3 regions of the Pantoea sp. C2G6 genome follow, and region 3 is predicted to be linked to each of the others. Evidence: predicted binding sites of a transcription regulator. Region 3 holds the regulator's gene; each other region holds the start of a gene.
The links. The regulator LexA, encoded in region 3, represses DNA repair genes until DNA is damaged. The targets are predictions, from matches to a motif close to TNCTGTATGTACATACAGNA.
Positions count from the first base shown of each region.

Region 1: ACCW71_RS02330 (metal-dependent hydrolase) is a predicted target of LexA. The motif match lies at 3,391-3,410, and genes of this name have one in related genera.
Region 2: mutH (DNA mismatch repair endonuclease MutH) is a predicted target of LexA. The motif match lies at 1,875-1,894, and genes of this name have one in related genera.

Region 1 covers NZ_JBGMNJ010000001.1:484,842-491,353, reverse strand. The annotation lists gene ACCW71_RS02355 (fructosamine kinase family protein) at 1-135, shown strand, start outside; gene ACCW71_RS02350 (YniB family protein) at 141-677, opposite strand; gene hxpB (hexitol phosphatase HxpB) at 835-1,503, shown strand; gene kduI (5-dehydro-4-deoxy-D-glucuronate isomerase) at 1,677-2,513, shown strand; gene kduD (2-dehydro-3-deoxy-D-gluconate 5-dehydrogenase KduD) at 2,531-3,292, shown strand; gene ACCW71_RS02330 (metal-dependent hydrolase) at 3,433-4,023, shown strand; gene ACCW71_RS02325 (L-cystine transporter) at 4,175-5,566, shown strand; gene ACCW71_RS02320 (DUF6515 family protein) at 5,757-6,146, shown strand; gene osmE (osmotically-inducible lipoprotein OsmE) at 6,206-6,512, opposite strand, start outside.
Region 2 covers NZ_JBGMNJ010000002.1:529,991-536,502, forward strand. The annotation lists gene ACCW71_RS05840 (YgdI/YgdR family lipoprotein) at 1-35, opposite strand, end outside; gene ACCW71_RS05845 (TerC family protein) at 154-864, opposite strand; gene mutH (DNA mismatch repair endonuclease MutH) at 965-1,642, opposite strand; gene rppH (RNA pyrophosphohydrolase) at 2,328-2,855, shown strand; gene ptsP (phosphoenolpyruvate--protein phosphotransferase) at 2,868-5,114, shown strand; gene lgt (prolipoprotein diacylglyceryl transferase) at 5,283-6,164, shown strand; gene thyA (thymidylate synthase) at 6,161-6,512, shown strand, end outside.
Region 3 covers NZ_JBGMNJ010000013.1:27,655-34,166, reverse strand. The annotation lists gene dinF (MATE family efflux transporter DinF) at 37-1,359, opposite strand; gene lexA (transcriptional repressor LexA) at 1,457-2,071, opposite strand; gene ACCW71_RS15945 (diacylglycerol kinase) at 2,177-2,545, opposite strand; gene plsB (glycerol-3-phosphate 1-O-acyltransferase PlsB) at 2,674-5,097, shown strand; gene ubiA (4-hydroxybenzoate octaprenyltransferase) at 5,160-6,026, opposite strand; gene ubiC (chorismate lyase) at 6,051-6,512, opposite strand, start outside.

The DNA of each region.
Region 1 (6,512 bases), on a different contig from region 3:
CCGGTTTATCAGCTCTACTACCTGCTGAACCGGGCCAACGTGTTTGGCGGGCACTGGCCGGACGATGCGCTGTTCGCCATCGGCCAGTTGCTGGATGAGGATGCGCTCGGGCTCAGTCAGGCCAGACCGGCCTGACGGCGTCAGATAAAGCCCAGTAGCGACAGCACAAAGTAACCCGCCACCGCGATCACTACCGGCAGAATGTAGAGCGGGAAAATCTGTAAAAAGATGGTGTGGCGTGGCACGCGCACCTTCTCTTCCAGCTGCTGACGGCTGCGTCCTTCACTGCCTTTCGCCTGCTCCAGAATCATCTGATCCTCGATGCCCTCTTTGATGTGGCGCGCCTGACGGCCCATGCGTGCGCCTGAAGACTCCAGCGCCAGCCCGACAAAAATCAGGATGTAGATCAGCCAGAAGCCGATGTTCATCTGGCCGTGAAATTCAGGCACCGGAGAGTTGTGCCAGAAAACATTAAGAAACGGCGTGTTAAAGCGGAGCATATCGACAATCACGTGGACAAAATCGAGCATCACCGCGTCGATGCCAGGCTGCTTCTCGCTGTGCTTAAACATAAAGCTCAATACCGAAATAATGGTCGAGAGCAGCGCCACTAAAAAGAGCGCCCAGCCCGCCACACGCTTGAGGATGGCGATACGGCCAGCCTGTTGATAGGTCATGATGTCTCCTGAACCTGGAATCCAATTTGCCGTCAGTCTACCTGCCAATAGTGAAATTTCCCAAATAAAGCGTGGCTGAACCGCACGGGCCCTGTCGCGCTGCGCACCCGCAGACAAAGATGGTAAGGTAAGCCCGACGTTTAAAAGGAGACGCCTGATGCCCTATCACCGCCCTGTTCTTGCCGCCCTGTTTGATATGGATGGATTACTGATCGACTCTGAGCCGTTATGGGACCAGGCTGAGATGGATATTTTTTCGACGCTGGATGTGGACCTGTCGCGGCGCAGTGAAATGCCTGACACCCTCGGCCTGCGCATCGATCAGACGGTGCGCATGTGGTACGAAACCCTGCCGTGGCAGGGCCCCAGCCAGCAGGAGGTCACCGATCGCATTATTGCGCGCGCCATGACGCTGGTGGCGCAGACGCGGCCACTGCTGCCGGGCGTGGAAACCGCGCTACAGCTCTGCCGTGAGCATAACCTGAAAATCGGTCTCGCCTCAGCCTCGCCGCTGGCGATGCTGGAGCAGGTGCTGGAGATCTTCAACCTGCGTCGCTACTTCGACGTGCTGGCCTCGGCCGAGAGCCTGCCCTACAGCAAACCGCATCCGCAGGTCTATCTCAACGCCGCCGCCAGCCTGGGCATCGACCCGCTTAACTGCGTCACGCTGGAAGATTCGTTCAATGGCATGATCGCTACCAAAGCGGCGCGCATGCGCTCAATTGTGGTGCCCGCCGCCGCGCATCGTGACGATCCGCGCTGGGCGCTGGCCGATGTCAGACTGGAGAGTCTGACCCAGCTCACCCTGCCGCATCTGCGGGGATAGACGATAGCCCGCCTGGCGCGGGCTTTTTTCTGTCGCCCTGCTGCGCGGTTGATCTACTCCGCAAAAAATAAAACAACGTTTCATTTTTATTGAATTCCCATCCCGCTCTGCCTAAGATGCCAGGAGAGCCCCCATTCGGGGCGCGCATAACCTGACTTGCAGAGAGGCCCGAGATGGACGTTCGCCAAAGCATTCACAGCGATCACGCAAAACAACTCGATACCGACGCGCTGCGCCGTGAGTTTCTGATTGAAAATATTTTTACCGCCGATCACTACACCCTGACCTACAGCCACATCGATCGCATCATCGTCGGCGGCGTGATGCCGGTGAATCGGCCGGTCACCTTCGGTGATGAGATGGGCAAACAGCTGGGCGTCAGCTATTTCCTGGAGCGCCGCGAGCTCGGCATGATCAACATCGGCGGACCAGGCCTGGTTGAGGTCGACGGCAGGCGCTGGGAGGTGGGCCATGAAGAGGCGCTCTACATCGGCAAAGGCGCACGCAATCTGCTGTTCCGCAGCCTCGACCCGGCCCAGCCCGCAAAGTTCTATTACAACAGTGCGCCAGCACACAGCACCTTCCCCGACAAAAAAATCACACTTCAGGAGGCGGCCACCGCCACGCTGGGTGACGCTGCCACCTCCAACCGCCGCACCATCAATAAATTTATCGTGCCGGATGTGCTGCCAACCTGCCAGCTCACTATGGGCTTAACCAAACTGGATGAGGGCAGCCTGTGGAACACCATGCCGTGCCACACCCATGAGCGCCGCATGGAGGTCTACTTCTATTTCGATATGAGCCCGGAGAGTGCGGTTTTCCACATGATGGGCGAGCCACAACAAACCCGTCACCTGCTGGTGCACAACGAGCAGGCGGTGATCTCACCAAGCTGGTCGATCCACGCCGGCGTCGGTACCCAGCGCTACACCTTTATCTGGGGCATGGTGGGTGAAAATCAGGTCTTTGATGACATGGACCACGTCAAAATCAGTGAACTGCGCTAAGCAGAGGAGAAGCAGAAATGGTACTGAATTCGTTTGATCTTAAAGGCAAAGTGGCGATGGTGACCGGCTGTAACACCGGTCTGGGTCAGGGCATGGCGTTAGGACTGGCACAGGCGGGCTGCGACATCGTCGGCGTCAACCGCTTTGAGCCTGATGAAACCCAGCGTAAGGTGGAAGCCATGGGCCGCCGTTTCTGGTCGGTATCGGCGGATCTGATGCGTACGGAGGGTGTGCCTCAGGTGGTTGAAGAGGCAGTCGCCGCCGCAGGCCGGATTGATATTCTGGTGAACAACGCGGGCATTATCCGTCGTGAAGACGCGCTGAACTTCAGCGAGCAGGACTGGGATGATGTGATGAACATCAATACCAAAACGGTCTTTTTCCTGTCACAGCAGGTGGCGCGGCAATATATCGCGCAGGGCAGCGGCGGCAAGATCATCAACATCGCTTCGATGCTGTCGTTCCAGGGGGGTATTCGCGTCCCCTCCTACACCGCCTCTAAAAGCGCCGTGATGGGCTTAACCCGTCTGATGGCCAACGAGTGGGCGAAACATGGCATTAACGTGAACGCTATCGCCCCAGGCTACATGGCCACCGATAACACCGAACAGCTGCGTAAAGATCAGGCGCGCAGTGATGAAATCCTCGGACGCATCCCGGCCGGACGCTGGGGCGTACCGGATGACATGATGGGACCGGTGGTCTTCCTGGCCTCCTCAGCCTCTGACTATGTGAATGGTTACACCCTGGCCGTCGATGGCGGCTGGCTGGCACGTTAATCGTTCTGGCGGACAGCGTTAGCGCGCTGTCCGCTTTGTTAAAGAAATTCACTCTTCGTTACAGCGTCACATGTTCTCATTCACTGGATAAATCCCTATACTGGATGCATTGACAGTTTTCTTTGCAACCAGGTTCTATCATGACGGGCGAAGGCCACATCATTTTTGCCATTGCCAGTGCGATTTTTGCTAAACGTGCTGAGCTGACACCGGTGCTGGCGCAGGCCGACTGGTGGCATCTTGTTCCCTCAGCCCTGCTGACCTGCCTGCTGCCCGACATCGATCACCCAAAATCTCTGCTGGGACAACGGCTGCGCTGGATCTCCCATCCGATTGCGCGGGCGTTTGGCCATCGGGGCTTTACCCATAGTCTGCTGGCGGTGGCGGCGGGCCTGTGGCTGTTTCAGATCAACCTGCCCAAAGCCTCACCGATTCCGGCTGACGTGTTGCAGGGGCTGACGCTCGGCTACCTCAGCCATATCGTGGCCGATATGCTGACCCCGGCAGGCGTGCCGCTGCTGTGGCCCTGCCGCTGGCGCTTCCGTCTGCCGATCCTGCGCAGCCAGAAAGGCAACCAGCTGGAACGGGCATTATGTCTCGGACTGGTGGGCTACGCGCTCTGGTTTCCGGTTGGCTTGCCCTCTTTTGGTGCCAACGGCTGGCCAGCTCAGCTGTTCGATACGCTACAAAATGGCGTCGGAAGGTTGATTTCCAGCCATAGTGCGCAATAAAGCAGCGTAACGCGCTATTTAGTTATAACCCATGCCATTTGGATATAAGGCACCCTCTCCGCCTGCTGTTACCATTCCTGCTGTCTTAATTCGTGATTAACATTATGCGGCCTTCCTGACCGGGAAGGCCGCATTACTCTGGAGTTTCGGTATGGATCTTCCTCTTACGCTCAATATCCTGGCCTTTGTGGTGCTGCTGCTCTTGCTCGCGCGCTTCAGCCGCCAGAACTGGAGTCTGTCGAAAAAAGTGCTGACCGGTCTGGTGATCGGCGTGCTGTTCGGTCTGGTTTTACAGCTGATCTACGGCGAAAACAGCGAGGTGGTCAAAGCCTCTATCAGCTGGTTTAACATCGTGGGTAACGGCTATGTCCAGCTGTTGCAGATGGTGGTGATGCCGCTGGTGTTTGTGTCGATTCTGAGTGCGGTAGCGCGTCTGCATAACGCCTCGTCGCTGGGAAAAATCAGCGTGCTGACCATTGGCGTACTGCTGTTTACCACCGCGATTGCGGCGCTGGTCGGCGTGTTCGTTACCGGGCTGTTTGGCTTAAGCGCCGAAGGGCTGGTGCAGGGTGTGCAGGAAACCGCGCGCCTGAGCGCCATTCAGAGCAACTATGTCGGCAAAGTCGCTGATCTGAGCGTACCGCAGCTGCTGCTCTCCTTTATCCCGAAAAACCCGTTTGCCGAGCTGACCGGTGCTAACCCCACCTCGATCATCAGCGTGGTGATTTTTGCCGCCTTCCTCGGCGTGGCCGCGCTGCAACTGCTGAAAGATGATGAAGTCAAAGGTCAGCGGGTGATCGTCGCCATCGATACCTTACAGTCGTGGGTGATGAAGCTGGTGCGTTTAGTGATGAAGCTGACCCCCTACGGTGTGCTGGCGCTGATGACCAAAGTGGTTGCCGGTTCTAACCTACAGGACATCATCAAGCTGGGCAGCTTTGTGGTCGCCTCTTATCTGGGTCTGGCGATCATGTTTGCGGTGCACGCTCTGCTGCTGTCGCTGAACGGCATTAATCCACTGCGCTTCTTCCGTAAAGTGTGGCCGGTGATTACCTTCGCCTTCACCAGCCGCTCCAGTGCTGCCAGCATTCCGCTGAGCGTTGAGACCCAGACCCGTCGCCTGGGCGTGCCGGAATCGATCGCCAGCTTCTCCGCCTCGTTTGGTGCCACTATTGGTCAGAACGGCTGTGCCGGTCTCTATCCGACCATGCTGGCGGTGATGGTCGCACCAACCGTGGGGATCAACCCGTTTGACCCACTGTGGATTGCCACGCTTGTCGGTATCGTCACCCTGAGTTCAGCTGGCGTGGCCGGTGTCGGTGGTGGCGCTACGTTCGCCGCGCTGATTGTCCTGCCCGCTATGGGTCTGCCGGTGACGCTGGTGGCGCTGCTGATCTCCATCGAGCCTCTGATCGATATGGGCCGTACCGCCCTGAACGTTAACGGTTCGATGACCGCTGGCTCCCTGACCAGCCGCTGGCTGGGCCTGACCGACCGGCGCGTTCTGGAGAGTGACGAGCAGGCTGAACTGGCGCATCGTTAATCGCTGTAAAACCTGGCGCGCCCGCGCCAGGTTCCTCCTCCCCCATTTATTCTCCACAATCCCGCCGTATCATGGCGACGTCGTTAAGAAAGCGTTAAGCATGGTAAACAGGCGAAAATTCGCCGTTTTAGCGCTTGTCTTTGGCCGCTAAAAAGCCAATTCTGCCTCCATCTGAAAAGGAGGAGCGCCTATGAAAAAAGTTATCGCCTCGCTGCTGGCGTTAGCTCTGTTAACGCCAGCTGCGGTTTTCGCTCATCCCGGCGACTGGGGTCCACATGGCGGCTGGGGTCCACACGGTGGCGGTCCGCGCTGGGGGGGTCCCGGACCGGTGCGTTTTTTACCTGAGGCGGCCACCGCGGTATTGATTGGCGGATTGACCTATTACCTGCTGAACGGCAGTTATTATCAGCGTCACGGGGAGGAGTATGTGGTGGTAGAGCCGCCCGCTGGGTCACCGGTAAGCAATGAGATGCGGGTGCTCGACTTTAACGGCAAACGCTTTTATGTGCAGGAGGGCCACTACTACCAGCGGCAGATTAACGGTGATTACGTCGAGGTGCCGCGTCCGGCCGGATTGTAGTCAGACGCATAACGAAAAACGGCCCGTCATCTGACGGGCCGTTTGTTTATCTGGCGGGATTACTGCTGAGCCTGCGGGTCAGTGTCATATTCCGCACAGCTCTGGAAACCGTAGTTCATCACCCGGCCGGTATCGTTGTAGCTGACGAAGTAGGTCTGAGCCTTACCGTCGCGCTGACCCAGCACGTAAGTCTGGCAGGTGCCGCGCGCGTGAACCATGGTGATTTCAGTCGAAGGCGCACCCGCGATCTGACGAACCTGATCGCGCGTCATGCCTTTTTTAACATCCTTTACCACAGGCTTAGTCACGTAGCTCTCAGCACGATCGTAAGTCGTACAACCAGACAGTGCAGCCAGCGTCAGCGCC
Region 2 (6,512 bases), on a different contig from region 3:
ACCATCAAAATTACTACTCCCGCCCATCCTTTCATTACGCCTTATCCTCACAAATCATCAACTGCAAAAGTGTAGTAATAAATCGTTTTGCCGGCGGGGTTAAATCGCAGGAATCTGAAAATCACCGGCCGCGCAGCTTCGCTCTTGACATTATCAGCTCTGCTTTTTCTTGCTGCGCATCAGATTAAGGCACTCAACCGCCATTGAGAAGAACATCGCGAAATAAATGTAACCTTTTGGTACGTGGACCGCAAAACTCTCCAGAATCAGGGTAAAACCGACCAGAATCAGGAACGAGAGCGCCAGCATTTTCACCGAAGGATGACGTTCGACAAACTCTCCGATCGCGCGGGCGGCAAACATCATCAGCAGCACCGCAATCACCACCGCCGCCATCATAATAAACAGATGATCGGAGAGGCCGATGGCGGTGATCACCGAGTCGAGACTGAAGATAATGTCGAGCATCATGATCTGCACAATCGCGCCGAGGAACGAGTGCACTTTGGTGTTGTGTTCCCCTTCACTGCCTTCAATGGTTTCATGGATCTCCATGCTCGATTTCCACAGCAGGAACAGTCCACCAAACAGCAGGATCAGATCGCGCGCCGAGAAGGGATGATCCATCAGGGTAAACAGCGGGTTGGTCAGCCGGGCGACCCACGCAATCGACGCCAGCAGGGCAAGGCGCATTAACATCGCGCCCATCAGACCGATACGACGTGCGCTGGCCTGTTGTTGCTTTGGCAGTTTAGCGACCACCAGCGACAGGAAAATAATATTATCAATACCCAGCACCACCTCAAGGATGGTCAGGGTGCCCAGCGCCAGCCAGGCGTTGGGATCCACAATCCACTCAAACATACCGACATTCAATCCTAAACGAAAAGTAAACGAGGATTATACGCATTGAATTCGCCTGGCTCCCACAAAATTGCGCCGTGGCCGTACAGCAGGAGGAGAGTCACAGCAAAAAGTGGCGTGCCAGCAGCGGTCCGGTGAAACTTTTCTTCAGGTAGAAGCCGCGCGGCAGTGTCATGATCGGCTGGCCCTGATCGCCAATGCCCTCGGTCAGCGCTTTGCTGTTGGCGGCTTTGGGGCGGATTTGCAGCCAGGCACCATGCCGGGCGGTGATCTGTTCTACCCGGCCCAGCACAATCATATCCATCAGCTCTTCCCAGTCCTGACGCAGCATCTCATCTTCTTGCGCATCGGGGCTCCACAACAGCGGCGCGCCCACCCGGCGTTCGCGCAGCGGGATCGCCCGCTCGCCCTCCACCGGTATCCACAACACCCGCGACAGCTTGTGCCGCACATGACTGGTCCGCCAGGTGACACCGCTGTTGCCGGTCAGCGGCGCAACGCAGACAAAGGTGGTTTCCAGTGGTTTACCCTGGGCATCAATCGGGATGGTTTTCAGTTCAATCCCCAGGTGGGCGAAATCCTGCTCCGCTTTGCTGCCTGCGCTGGCACCCAGATGCAGCTCCAGCAGCATCCCGACCCAGCCCTTATCGCGTCTGAGATCGGCAGGCACTGGCAGACCGGCGCGTACCGCCAGCGTTTCCAGGGTTAACCCGGCTAAATTCTGCGCCCGTGCCAGCAGGCTGGCTTCATCTTCTGGCGGTCCTGGCAGATGATTCATGTTGATAACTCGCGTTGCTTAAATTTTGTACAGTAAACGGCAGGCTCACTTTTCCGGCAGAAATAAACCGCACCGCTGACGGATAATAACATGATAGATCGTGCTTTTTTTATCGGCCCGGCACAACGCTCCCCACAGCGACGCGAGGTTATCCCAACTTACTCGCAACAATGAACAGGAACTCCAGCGTAGTTATCCACAGAAAAATGGGATAACCGCTGCTTCTGTGCGGTACTGGTTCCATTTACAGCCTTGACTTTCCCGCTTTTGACCACAATCTGCTCACACTGGCCTAAGCCTGAACAATTTGCTGTGGATAAAAAGCGTGGTGGTTAAATTTCATCCAAACGTAAAGCGGCGCGATAAGAATCCGCATTTCTGCCAGCAGGGAATCTGGCGGTTTTGATTATTTTTGTATTAAAATTAAAGGGATAATCTTTTCGCACTTTGCGGGGTGTCAGACGCGGCATTCAGGGTTATTCAGTTAACTCCCGCGTTCTGCACAAAGCTATCCACAGAAAAGGTGAATAAGATCGATCTTTTTGGCGGTTATTGTTTATAACTCCGGGCCCGGCTGTGAGTTATCCCGGCATCAGTGGCTTAACACCCCGTGAATCCAGTGGTTTACCGCCTGTAAGGAGTGTGAAACAATCAGGCCATTCAAATTTAGCTTTGAGGTAGTCCGGTGATCGATGATGATGGCTACCGCCCGAATGTTGGTATCGTAATCTGTAACCGGCAGGGACAAGTGTTATGGGCCAGGCGCTTTGGACAGCACTCCTGGCAATTTCCTCAGGGAGGCATCAACCCCGGTGAAACCGCAGAGCAGGCGATGTATCGCGAACTGTTCGAAGAGGTGGGATTACACCGGAAAGATGTCCGAATACTTGCATCTACCCGTAACTGGTTGCGCTACAAGTTGCCAAAACGTTTGGTGCGTTGGGACACAAAGCCGGTATGTATCGGCCAGAAACAAAAGTGGTTTCTTCTGCAATTAATGTGTAATGACGCGGACATCAATGTGCAGCACAGCAGCACGCCGGAGTTTGATGGCTGGCGCTGGGTCAGCTTCTGGTATCCGGTGCGTCAGGTTGTCTCCTTCAAGCGCGATGTCTACCGGCGGGTGATGAAGGAATTCGCTGGCGTGGTGATGTCTATGCAGGAGAGTGCGGGGCAGCGGAATAACCCTGCCCATCGACGTAAGAGAGGATAGGCCACGCCCTTTATGCTCACTCAGTTGCGCGAAATTGTAGAAAAAGTGGCGAGTGCGCCGCGTCTCAATGAAGCACTCGACATTCTGGTCAATGAGATCTGTCTGGCGATGGAAACGGAGGTCTGTTCCGTTTATCTCGCCGACCACGATCGCCACTGTTATTACCTGATGGCGACGCGCGGCCTTAAAAAGCCGCGTGGCCGTACTGTGACGCTGGCGTTTGATGAGGGTATTGTCGGTTTGGTCGGTCGTCTGGCTGAGCCGATCAACCTCGCAGACGCACAGAGTCATCCCAGCTTTAAATATATCCCTTCGGTAAAAGAGGAGCGCTATCGCTCCTTCCTCGGCGTACCCATTATCAGCCGTCGTCAGCTGCTTGGCGTGCTGGTGGTGCAGCAGCGCGAACACCGTCAGTTTGATGAAAGCGAAGAGTCGTTTCTGGTCACGCTGGCTACCCAGATGGCGGCGCTGCTGTCGCAGTCTCAGATGGCGCAGCTATTTGGCCAGTTCCGGCAGACGCGGGTGCGCGCCATTGCCGCTGCACCGGGCGTCGCCGTCGCCCCTGGCTGGGTCGATGAGACGCAGCCGCTGCTCGATCAGGTCTCCGCCGCTTCGACGCTGGATGTGCAGCGCGAACGCGAACGGCTGTCACTCGCCATGAGTGAAGCGGCCAGCGAGTTTCGTCGCTTCAGCAAGCGTTTCAGCGCCAGCGCGCAGAAAGAGAGCGCGGCGATTTTCGACCTCTACTCCCACCTGTTAACCGATGCCCGGCTGAAGAAAGATCTGTTCGATGAGATCGAACGCGGCTCGGTCGCCGAGTGGGCGGTGAAACAGGTGATTGAGAAGTTCGCGGCCCAGTTTGCCAGCCTGACCGACAACTATCTGCGCGAGCGCGCCGGCGATTTGCGGGTGCTGGGGCAGCGACTGCTGTTTCACCTCGACGACACCCTGGTCGGCACCAACGCCTGGCCGGAACGCTTTGTGCTGGTGGCCGATGAGCTGACCGCCACCACCCTGGCCGAGCTGCCGCAGGAGCGGCTGGCGGGCATCGTGGTACGTGACGGCGCGGCTAACTCCCATGCGGCCATTCTGACCCGGGCGATGGGGATCCCGACCGTGATGGGGGCGGACATTCTGCCCCATCAGCTCAACAAGCGGCTGCTGATCGTCGATGGCTATCGCGGTGAGCTGCTGATTGATCCTGAGCCGGTGCTGGTCCAGGAGTATCAGCGGCTGATCAGCGAAGAGAACGCGCTGAGCAAAATGGCTGAAGGTGTGGTCGATCAGCCCGGCGAGCTGAAAAGCGGCCAGCGCGTACAGGTGATGCTGAATGCGGGCTTGAGCCCGGAACATGAGCAGGCGCTGGACAGCTGGGTTGACGGCATTGGTCTCTACCGTACCGAAATCCCCTTTATGTTGCAGAACGGCTTCCCGTCGGAAGAGGAGCAGGTGGCGCAGTATCAGGGCATGTTGCAGCTGTTTCACAATAAGCCGGTGACGCTGCGTACCCTGGATGTCGGGGCCGATAAGCAGCTGCCCTATATGCCGATCAGCGAAGAGAATCCCTGCCTGGGCTGGCGAGGTATCCGCCTGACGCTCGATCAGCCGGAGATCTTTCTGGTGCAGGTCCGCGCCATGCTGCGCGCCAACGCCGCCTCCGGCAATCTCAGCATTCTGCTGCCGATGATCAGCCATATCGACGAGATCGACGAGGCGAAGCGGCTGATCGATCGTGCCGGGCGTGAAGTGGAGGAGATGCTGGGCTACGCGATCCCGCTGCCGCGCGTCGGCATTATGATTGAAGTGCCGTCAATGCTGTTTATGATCCCGCATCTGGCCTCTCGGGTCGATTTTGTCTCGGTCGGCACCAACGATCTCACCCAGTATCTGCTGGCGGTCGATCGCAACAATACCCGCGTCGCCAACCTCTATGACTCCCTGCATCCGGCGATGCTGCGTGCGCTGCACGCTATCGCCCGCGAAGCCCAGATGGCGAAGCTGGAGTTGTGCCTGTGTGGTGAAATGGCGGGCGATCCGATGTGCGTCGCGCTGCTGGTGGGACTGGGGTATCACCATCTCAGCATGAACGGTAAAAATGTGCCGCGCGTGAAATATCTGCTGCGCCATCTCGATTATGAAGAGGTGCAGAAATTAGCGGAGCAGGGGATGAATGCCCACACCGCCACCGAGGTCCGCCATCTGGTTTCAGCCTTTATGGAGCGGCGCGGGCTGGGCGGTCTGATCCGCGGCGGTCGCTAAGGGCCATTCCGCCAGGCGGGCTGCGCAACACCGACCTGTGGCGCGAGGGGCGTTATCCGCATTTACATTTGCGTGACAACTCACAAAACCGGCTGTGCTATCATGCGCAGCCTTAATTTATGTGCCTGACAACACCCCTTTTCAGGGTTGAAAAATAGACGGTGAATGATGAATAACGGCTATATTGCATTTCCGCAGTTCGATCCGGTGATCTTCTCGATCGGACCGGTTTCGCTTCACTGGTACGGTCTGATGTATCTGGTGGGCTTTGTTTTCGCCATGTGGCTGGCGGTACGCCGGGCAAACCAGCCGGGCAGCGGCTGGAAAAAAGAGGAAGTTGAGAACCTGCTCTATGCCGGTTTCCTGGGGGTCTTCCTCGGCGGACGTATCGGCTATGTGCTGTTCTACAACCTGCCGCTGTTTCTGGAAAATCCCCTCTACCTGTTCAAGGTCTGGGATGGCGGCATGTCGTTCCACGGCGGCCTGATTGGGGTGATTGTGGTGATGCTGATCTTCGCCCGCCGCACCAGACGGACCTTCTTCCAGGTCTCTGATTTCATTGCGCCGCTGATCCCTTTTGGTCTGGGTGCCGGTCGTCTCGGCAACTTCATTAATGGTGAACTCTGGGGCCGGGTCGATCCGGGCTTCCGCTTTGCCATGCTGTTTCCAGGCTCCCGCAGCGAAGATGTGGCGCTGGCCGCCACCAACCCGCAATACCAGGCGCTGCTCAACACCTACGGCGTGCTGCCGCGTCACCCTTCACAGCTCTATGAGCTGATTCTGGAAGGGGTGGTGCTGTTCATTATTCTGAACCTGTTTATCCGTAAACCGCGCCCGATGGGCAGCGTCTCCGGTCTGTTCCTGATCGGCTATGGTGCCTTCCGCATCATCGTTGAGTTCTTTCGCCAGCCGGATGCCCAGCTTGGCCTGTTTGAAGGCGGTATCAGCATGGGGCAGATCCTCTCCGTGCCGATGATTATTGCCGGAATTATTATGATGATCTGGGCGTATCGTCGTCGCCCGCAGCCACAATTTCGCGAGGAAAAATGAAACAGTATCTGGATTTAATGCAACATGTGCTGAACGAAGGCACACCAAAAGCTGACCGTACCGGCACCGGTACGCTCTCAATTTTTGGTCACCAGATGCGTTTCAATTTGCAGGATGGTTTTCCGCTGGTTACGACCAAAAAATGTCACATCCGCTCAATTATTCATGAGCTGCTGTGGTTCCTGAAAGGTGACACCAACATCGGTTATCTCAAAGAGAACAAGGTCTCTATCTGGGATGAGTGGGCCGATGAGCAGGGCAATCTTGGCCCGGTCTATGGCAAACAGTGGCGCAGCTGGGGCACGGCCAGCGGTCAGGAGATCGACCAGCTGAGTCAGGTTATCGAGC
Region 3 (6,512 bases):
AATAATCCGTAGCCGCTGCGCTCAGCGCCCGCCCGCTCAGGCGTCAAACCAGCTGTTCTGAACCCAGTGCCTGCGCCAGATCAGCCACAGGGAGAGGCCACGCAGCGCGAGGAACACCGTAACCGCCAGCCATAACCCGTGGTTGCCCAGCAGCGGCAGACTCAGCAGCGTCAGAAAGTAGCCAGCCGCGGCCAGCACCATGCTGTTTCGCATCTCGCGCCCGCGGGTCGCGCCGATAAACATCCCATCCAGCAGATAACACCAGACGCCGATCAGCGGCATCACCACCTGCCAGAACAGGTAGCGGTCCGCAGTTTGCTGCAACGTCTCAAGCGAGGTCAGCAGCGTGACAATCTGCGGGCCAAAAAACGCATACACCAGCGAGAAAAAGAGCGCCACCACCACCGCCTGACGGCAGGCAGAGCGCCAGACGAGCCGCAGCTGGCTGCCATCTTTTGCGCCATGCGCTTCTCCCGCAAAGGCTTCCACCGCATAGGCAAAGCCATCCAGCGCATAGGCGGTAAAGGTGATAAACATCAGCAGCACCGCGTTAACCGCCACCACGTCCGGCCCGAGGCGCGCGCCCAGCACGGTCAGCGAGGCGAAACAGAGCTGGAGCAGCAAAGAACGCAGCATAATATCGCGGTTCAGCCGCAGCAGGCGCTGAACGTCGCCGCGCCAGCTCTGCTTCAGCATTGCCATGGTGATGCCGCGCAGTTTTAACACCCGCCAGACCATCACCGCACCGACGCCCAGCGTGATGTACTCCGCCAGCGCCGTGGCGGTAGCCGCGCCCGCCACACCCCAGTGCAGACCCATCACCAGCCAGAGGTCGAGAAGGATGTTGACCAGGTTACCCACCACCAGCAGGATGACCGGCGCGCGGGCGTATTGCACGCCCAGCAGCCAGCCGAGGATCACCAGGTTAGCCAGCGTAGCCGGCGCACTCAGCCAGCGGATCTGAATAAACAGCGCCGCCTGTTTCAGCACCTCAGGATCGCCGCCCACCAGATGGGTGGCCAGCTGAATAATGGGATAGCGCAGCGCGATAAACAGCAGCCCAGCCAGCAGCGCAATCAGCAGCGGCTGCGTCAGGGCACGGGCCAGCGCGGGCTTATTTCCAGCGCCAAACGCCTGTGCCGTGAGGCCAGTGGTGCTCATCCGCAGGAACAGCAGCAGCATGAAGAGAAAACTGGTGACAGTGGTCCCGACTGCAACCCCGCCAAGATAGACCGGGCTGTCGAGATGACCAATAACGGCGGTATCGACCACACCCAGCAGGGGAACGGTGATATTTGAAAGGATCATCGGCAGCGCGAGCCGCCAGAGGTTTTTATCGGTTGCCGTAATAAAGCGCATTCGCCGTTCCGTGCTCAGTGTCGCTGCGAAGAGGCAGCGACAAAATTAGGGCAGACAGAATAGCATCAGAGCAGGCGAATGCACGCGGGCATCAGAATCAGAGCCACTCGCCGTTGCGCACCACACCCACCGCCAGACCTTCTACCGTCAGCGACTGCGCGCGCGTGTCGACCACAATCGGGTCGAAGTCACTGTTTTCCGGCAGCAGATGCACGATAGCACCCTGCTTTTTCCAGCGTTTCACTGTTACTTCATCGTCGATGCGGGCAACCACAACCTGACCGTTGCGCACATCCTGGGTTTTATGCACCGCGAGCAGGTCGCCATCCATAATGCCAATATCTTTCATCGACATTCCACTGACGCGCAGCAGGAAGTCGGCTGAGGGCTTGAACAGACCCGGATCCACCTTGTAGTGGGTCTCGATATGCTCCTGCGCCATGATCGGTTCACCGGCAGCCACCCGGCCAATCAGCGGTAAGCCTTCAGAGGGCTCTTCTTCCATAAGCAGACGGATGCCGCGTGAAGCGCCAGAAACAATCTCAATCACCCCTTTACGCGCCAGCGCTTTAAGGTGCTCTTCTGCCGCGTTCGGCGAGCGGAAGCCCAGCTGCGCGGCGATTTCCGCACGTGTAGGCGGCATGCCCGTCGAAGAAATATGGTCGCGAATCAGGTCATAGACCTGCTGCTGCCTGCTGGTTAATGCTTTCATCCCGCCCCCTGGTTGTTTATACAGTCGCTGTGAGTATATACAGGTATTGGCGAAATGGAAACCGATTGTCAGGTAAAACGCGCTCCCAGCGCGGTTTTGGAAGGCTTATCGCAAATGTGTCCAGAGCAGCGCGATCCAGACAAACAGTGCCAGTATGATGCTGATCAGCACCGCCGCCGAGCCCATATCTTTTGCCCGGCCCGCCAGCGGATGATGCTCCTGGCCGATGCGGTCAACCACGGCTTCAATGGCGCTATTGAGGATTTCAACAATGACCACCAGCACCACCGCCCCTATCATCAGAATGCGGGAGACCACATCCACATCCAGCCAGCAGGCCACGACAATGGCGACCAGCGCGGCCAGCGCCTCCTGGCGAAACGCCGCTTCATGTTGCCAGGCGGCACGCAGCCCCTGCCATGAGTAACCTGCGGCTTTCACGATTCTTATAAGACCGGTGGCATTATTTGCCATGATGTGGGAACCCTTTCTTCGGATTGACGTCAATGTCTGGGCTGCGTGCAATTGGCACCACCACAGATCTTCGCTGCGCTTTCTGGTATGCTTGCGGCGCTTTGCTAACAAGAGGCTTCATGTTGTCTATGTCAGGTTGGCGTAAACTCTATTACAAACTGCTTAATTTACCACTGTCGTTTTTGGTAAAAAGTAAGGCCATTCCGGCCGATCCCGTTTCTGAACATGGTCTGGATCCGACCCGACCTATTATGTACGTTCTGCCTTATGATTCGAAGGCTGACTTACTGACTTTACGCGCGCAGTGTCTGCGGCACCATCTGCCCGACCCGCTCTCTCCACTGGAGATTGATGGCTCACTGCTGCCGCGCCACGTTTTTATCCACGATGGCCCGCGTGTCTTCCCCTATTTTGTGCCCAGCGTGGAGTCGGTGAAGATCTTTCACGATTACCTCGACCTGCACCGCAATAATCCCGAGCTGGATATTCAGATGCTGCCGGTCACGGTGATGTTTGGCCGCGCGCCAGGCCGTGAGGTTCAGGGCGAGCCAACGCCTCACCTGCGCGTGCTGAACGGCGTACAGAAGTTCTTTGCGGTGATCTGGCACGGACGCGACAGCTTTGTCCGCTTCTCGCCAACGGTGTCACTGCGCCGGATGGCGACCGAACATGGCACCGATCAGTCGATCGCCCAGAAACTGGCGCGTGTGGCGCGTATTCACTTTGCCCGCCAGCGGCTGGCGGCGGTGGGTCCGCGCTTACCGGCGCGTCAGGATCTCTTTAATCGCCTGCTGCAATCCAAAGCGATTGAAAAGGCGGTGGAAGATGAGGCCCGCAGCAAAAAAATCTCCCATGAGAAAGCGCAGCAGAACGCGGTGGATATGATGGAAGAGATCGCCGCCAATTTCTCCTATGAAGCGATTCGCGTCACCGACCGCGTAATGGGCTGGCTCTGGAGTCGTCTCTATCAGGGCATCAACGTTAACGGCGGCGAGAAGGTGCGCCAGCTGGCGCAGGATGGTCATGAGATTGTCTATGTGCCCTGCCATCGCAGCCATATGGATTATCTGCTGCTCTCCTATGTGCTCTACCATCAGGGCCTGGTGCCACCCCACATTGCGGCGGGCATCAACCTCAACTTCTGGCCAGCCGGCCCGATTTTCCGTCGGCTGGGCGCCTTCTTTATTCGCCGCACCTTTAAAGGCAACAAGCTCTACGCCACGGTGTTCCGCGAATATCTTGGCGAGCTGTTCACCCGCGGTTATTCGGTCGAGTACTTTGTCGAAGGGGGCCGTTCACGCACCGGTCGCCTGCTCGATCCTAAAACCGGCACTTTAGCGATGACGCTCCAGGCGATGCTGCGCGGTGGCAACCGTCCTATCACCCTGGTGCCGATCTACATCGGCTATGAGCATGTGATGGAAGTGGGCACTTACGCCAAAGAGCTGCGCGGCGCGGCCAAAGAGAAAGAGGGCTTTATGCAGATGGTGCGTGGCTTACGCAAGCTGCGCAATCTCGGTCAGGGTTACGTGAACTTTGGCGAACCGCTGCCGCTGGTCAACTATCTCAACAAGCGCGTGCCGGAGTGGCGTGACGCCGTGGACCCGATCGAACCGCAGCGTCCGGGCTGGTTAACGCCGACCGTCAACGATATTGCCGCCAGGCTGATGGTGCGTATCAATGAAGCGGGCGCGGCCAACGCCATGAACCTCTGTGTGACCGCCCTGCTCGCCTCACGTCAGCGCTCACTTACCCGCGAGCAGTTGATCGAGCAGCTGGAGTGCTATACCCAGCTGCTGCGCAACGTGCCTTATTCGCCGAATGCCACCGTTCCCGATCTCTCCGCAGAAGCGCTGCTCGATCACGCGCTGGGCATGAATAAGTTTGAGAGCGAAAAGGACAGCATCGGCGACATCATCATTCTGCCGCGTGAGCAGGCAGTGCTGATGACTTACTACCGCAACAATATTCATCACATGCTGGTGATGCCGTCGCTGATTGCCGCCATTGTTCAGCAGCATCAGGCGCTGAGCGAAGCTGAGCTGCTGCGCCAGGTGAGCCTGATCTACCCGATGCTGAAGAGCGAGCTGTTCCTGCGCTGGCAGAGTGACGAATTGCCGCAACTGCTGGCAGAACTCTGTCAGGAGCTGGCGCGTCAGGGCCTGATTACGCGCGAAGCGGGTGAACTGCGCTTTACCGCCGCCCGCTACCGTACGCTGCAACTGCTGGCGGCCGGGGTGCGGGAAACGCTCCAGCGTTATGCCATCACCTTCTCGATTCTCAGCGCCAAGCCGACGATCAACCGCGGCACGCTGGAGAAAGAGAGCCGTACGCTGGCACAGCGCCTGTCGGTGCTGCACGGTATCAACGCCCCGGAGTTCTTCGACAAAGCGGTCTTTACCTCACTGGTCCTGACGCTGCGCGATGAGGGTTATATCAGCGATAAAGGTGATGCTGACGTGTCGCAGACCCTGGCGACCTGGCACATCCTGGCTGACCTGGTGACCAGCGATGTCCGCATGACGATTGAAACGGCTGTGGCACACGACTGACAATAGTACACAGTAAAAAGGCGACCTCATGCGGTCGCCTTTTTTATGCCTGAAACGCGCTATCAGAAAATCTGGCTGAACGGCGGCGTGTTCATCAGTACGCCGAGAAACAGCACCATCCCGACATAATTGTTGTTCAGGAACGCCTGGAAGCAGGGCTGACGTTCGCGCTGCGCGATCAGCTTCTGCTGATAAACAAACAGCGCGGCGGCCAGCAACAGCGTCCAGTAGAACGCGCCATTCAGATGCAGCATCATCCCTACCAGCGCCATCAGCAGCAGGGTCGCCAGTTGCAGCAGGCCGATAATCAGCTTGTCGAAACGGCCAAACAGAATCGCCGTCGACTTCACGCCAATCTTCAGGTCATCGTCACGATCCACCATCGCATACTGGGTGTCGTAGGCCACTGTCCAGCAGATGTTCGCAAAGAATACCAGCCAGCAGACCAGAGGTAAGGACTCACTAACTGCGGACCAGGCCATCGGGATCGCCCAGCCAAACGCCGCCCCCAGCACCACCTGCGGCAGATGGGTGTAGCGCTTCATAAAGGGATAAACCCAGGCGAGCGCCAGTCCCACCACCGAGAGCATGATCGTCATCAGGTTCATGGTCAGCACCAGCACAAAAGCCACCAGCGCCAGGATCACGAACAGCAGCTTCGCCTCTCCGGCACTGACCGCGCCGCTGGCCAGCGGACGATGCTTCGTGCGTTCCACATGTCCATCCACTTTGCGATCGGCGTAGTCGTTAATCACACAGCCGGCCGCGCGCATCACAAACACCCCGGCGACAAACACCGCCAGCACCGGCAATGGCGGGATCGCCATTTTAGCCAGCCATAAGGCCCAGAGCGTCGGCCACATCAGCAGCAGCGTGCCAATCGGCTTATCGATACGCATCAGGCGAGCGTAAGCGCGCCATTTATTCATAGTTAAACTCTGCACCACACATCCTCAGGCTAAATCGCGATAGAGCGGCGACGCCGGTAAAAAAAGTTCAGTCAGCAGCAGCGGCTTGCCGGAGAGACGCAGACGCGAGCGGCGTCCCCACAGCGCCTCAACCTGCCCCGGCTCAATAAAGTCGCGGGTCAGCGTCGAAGAGGAGAAGAGATAACGCCCCAGCGGGCGCGTGCCCAGCTGTTGCAGCATCGCCTCTGGCCCGTTGAGGGTGCTTTCCGGCACCAGAGTGCGGCCCGCCAGCCACGGCTCTCCGTCACCGTAGAGCAGAATTTCGCGCAGCCAGAAGCGTTCATCGTCTGGCAACAACGCGCTTTCCTCACCCAACTCACTGGCCTCAATAAAGCCTTCCCGCAGCGGCTGAACCGTGACCCGCTGACAGTGCTGTTCAAAACGGCGCGTCATCGAATCCTCTTCCATCAGCCAGTCGAGCAACGGCGGCGCCAGCGTCGCCTGCGA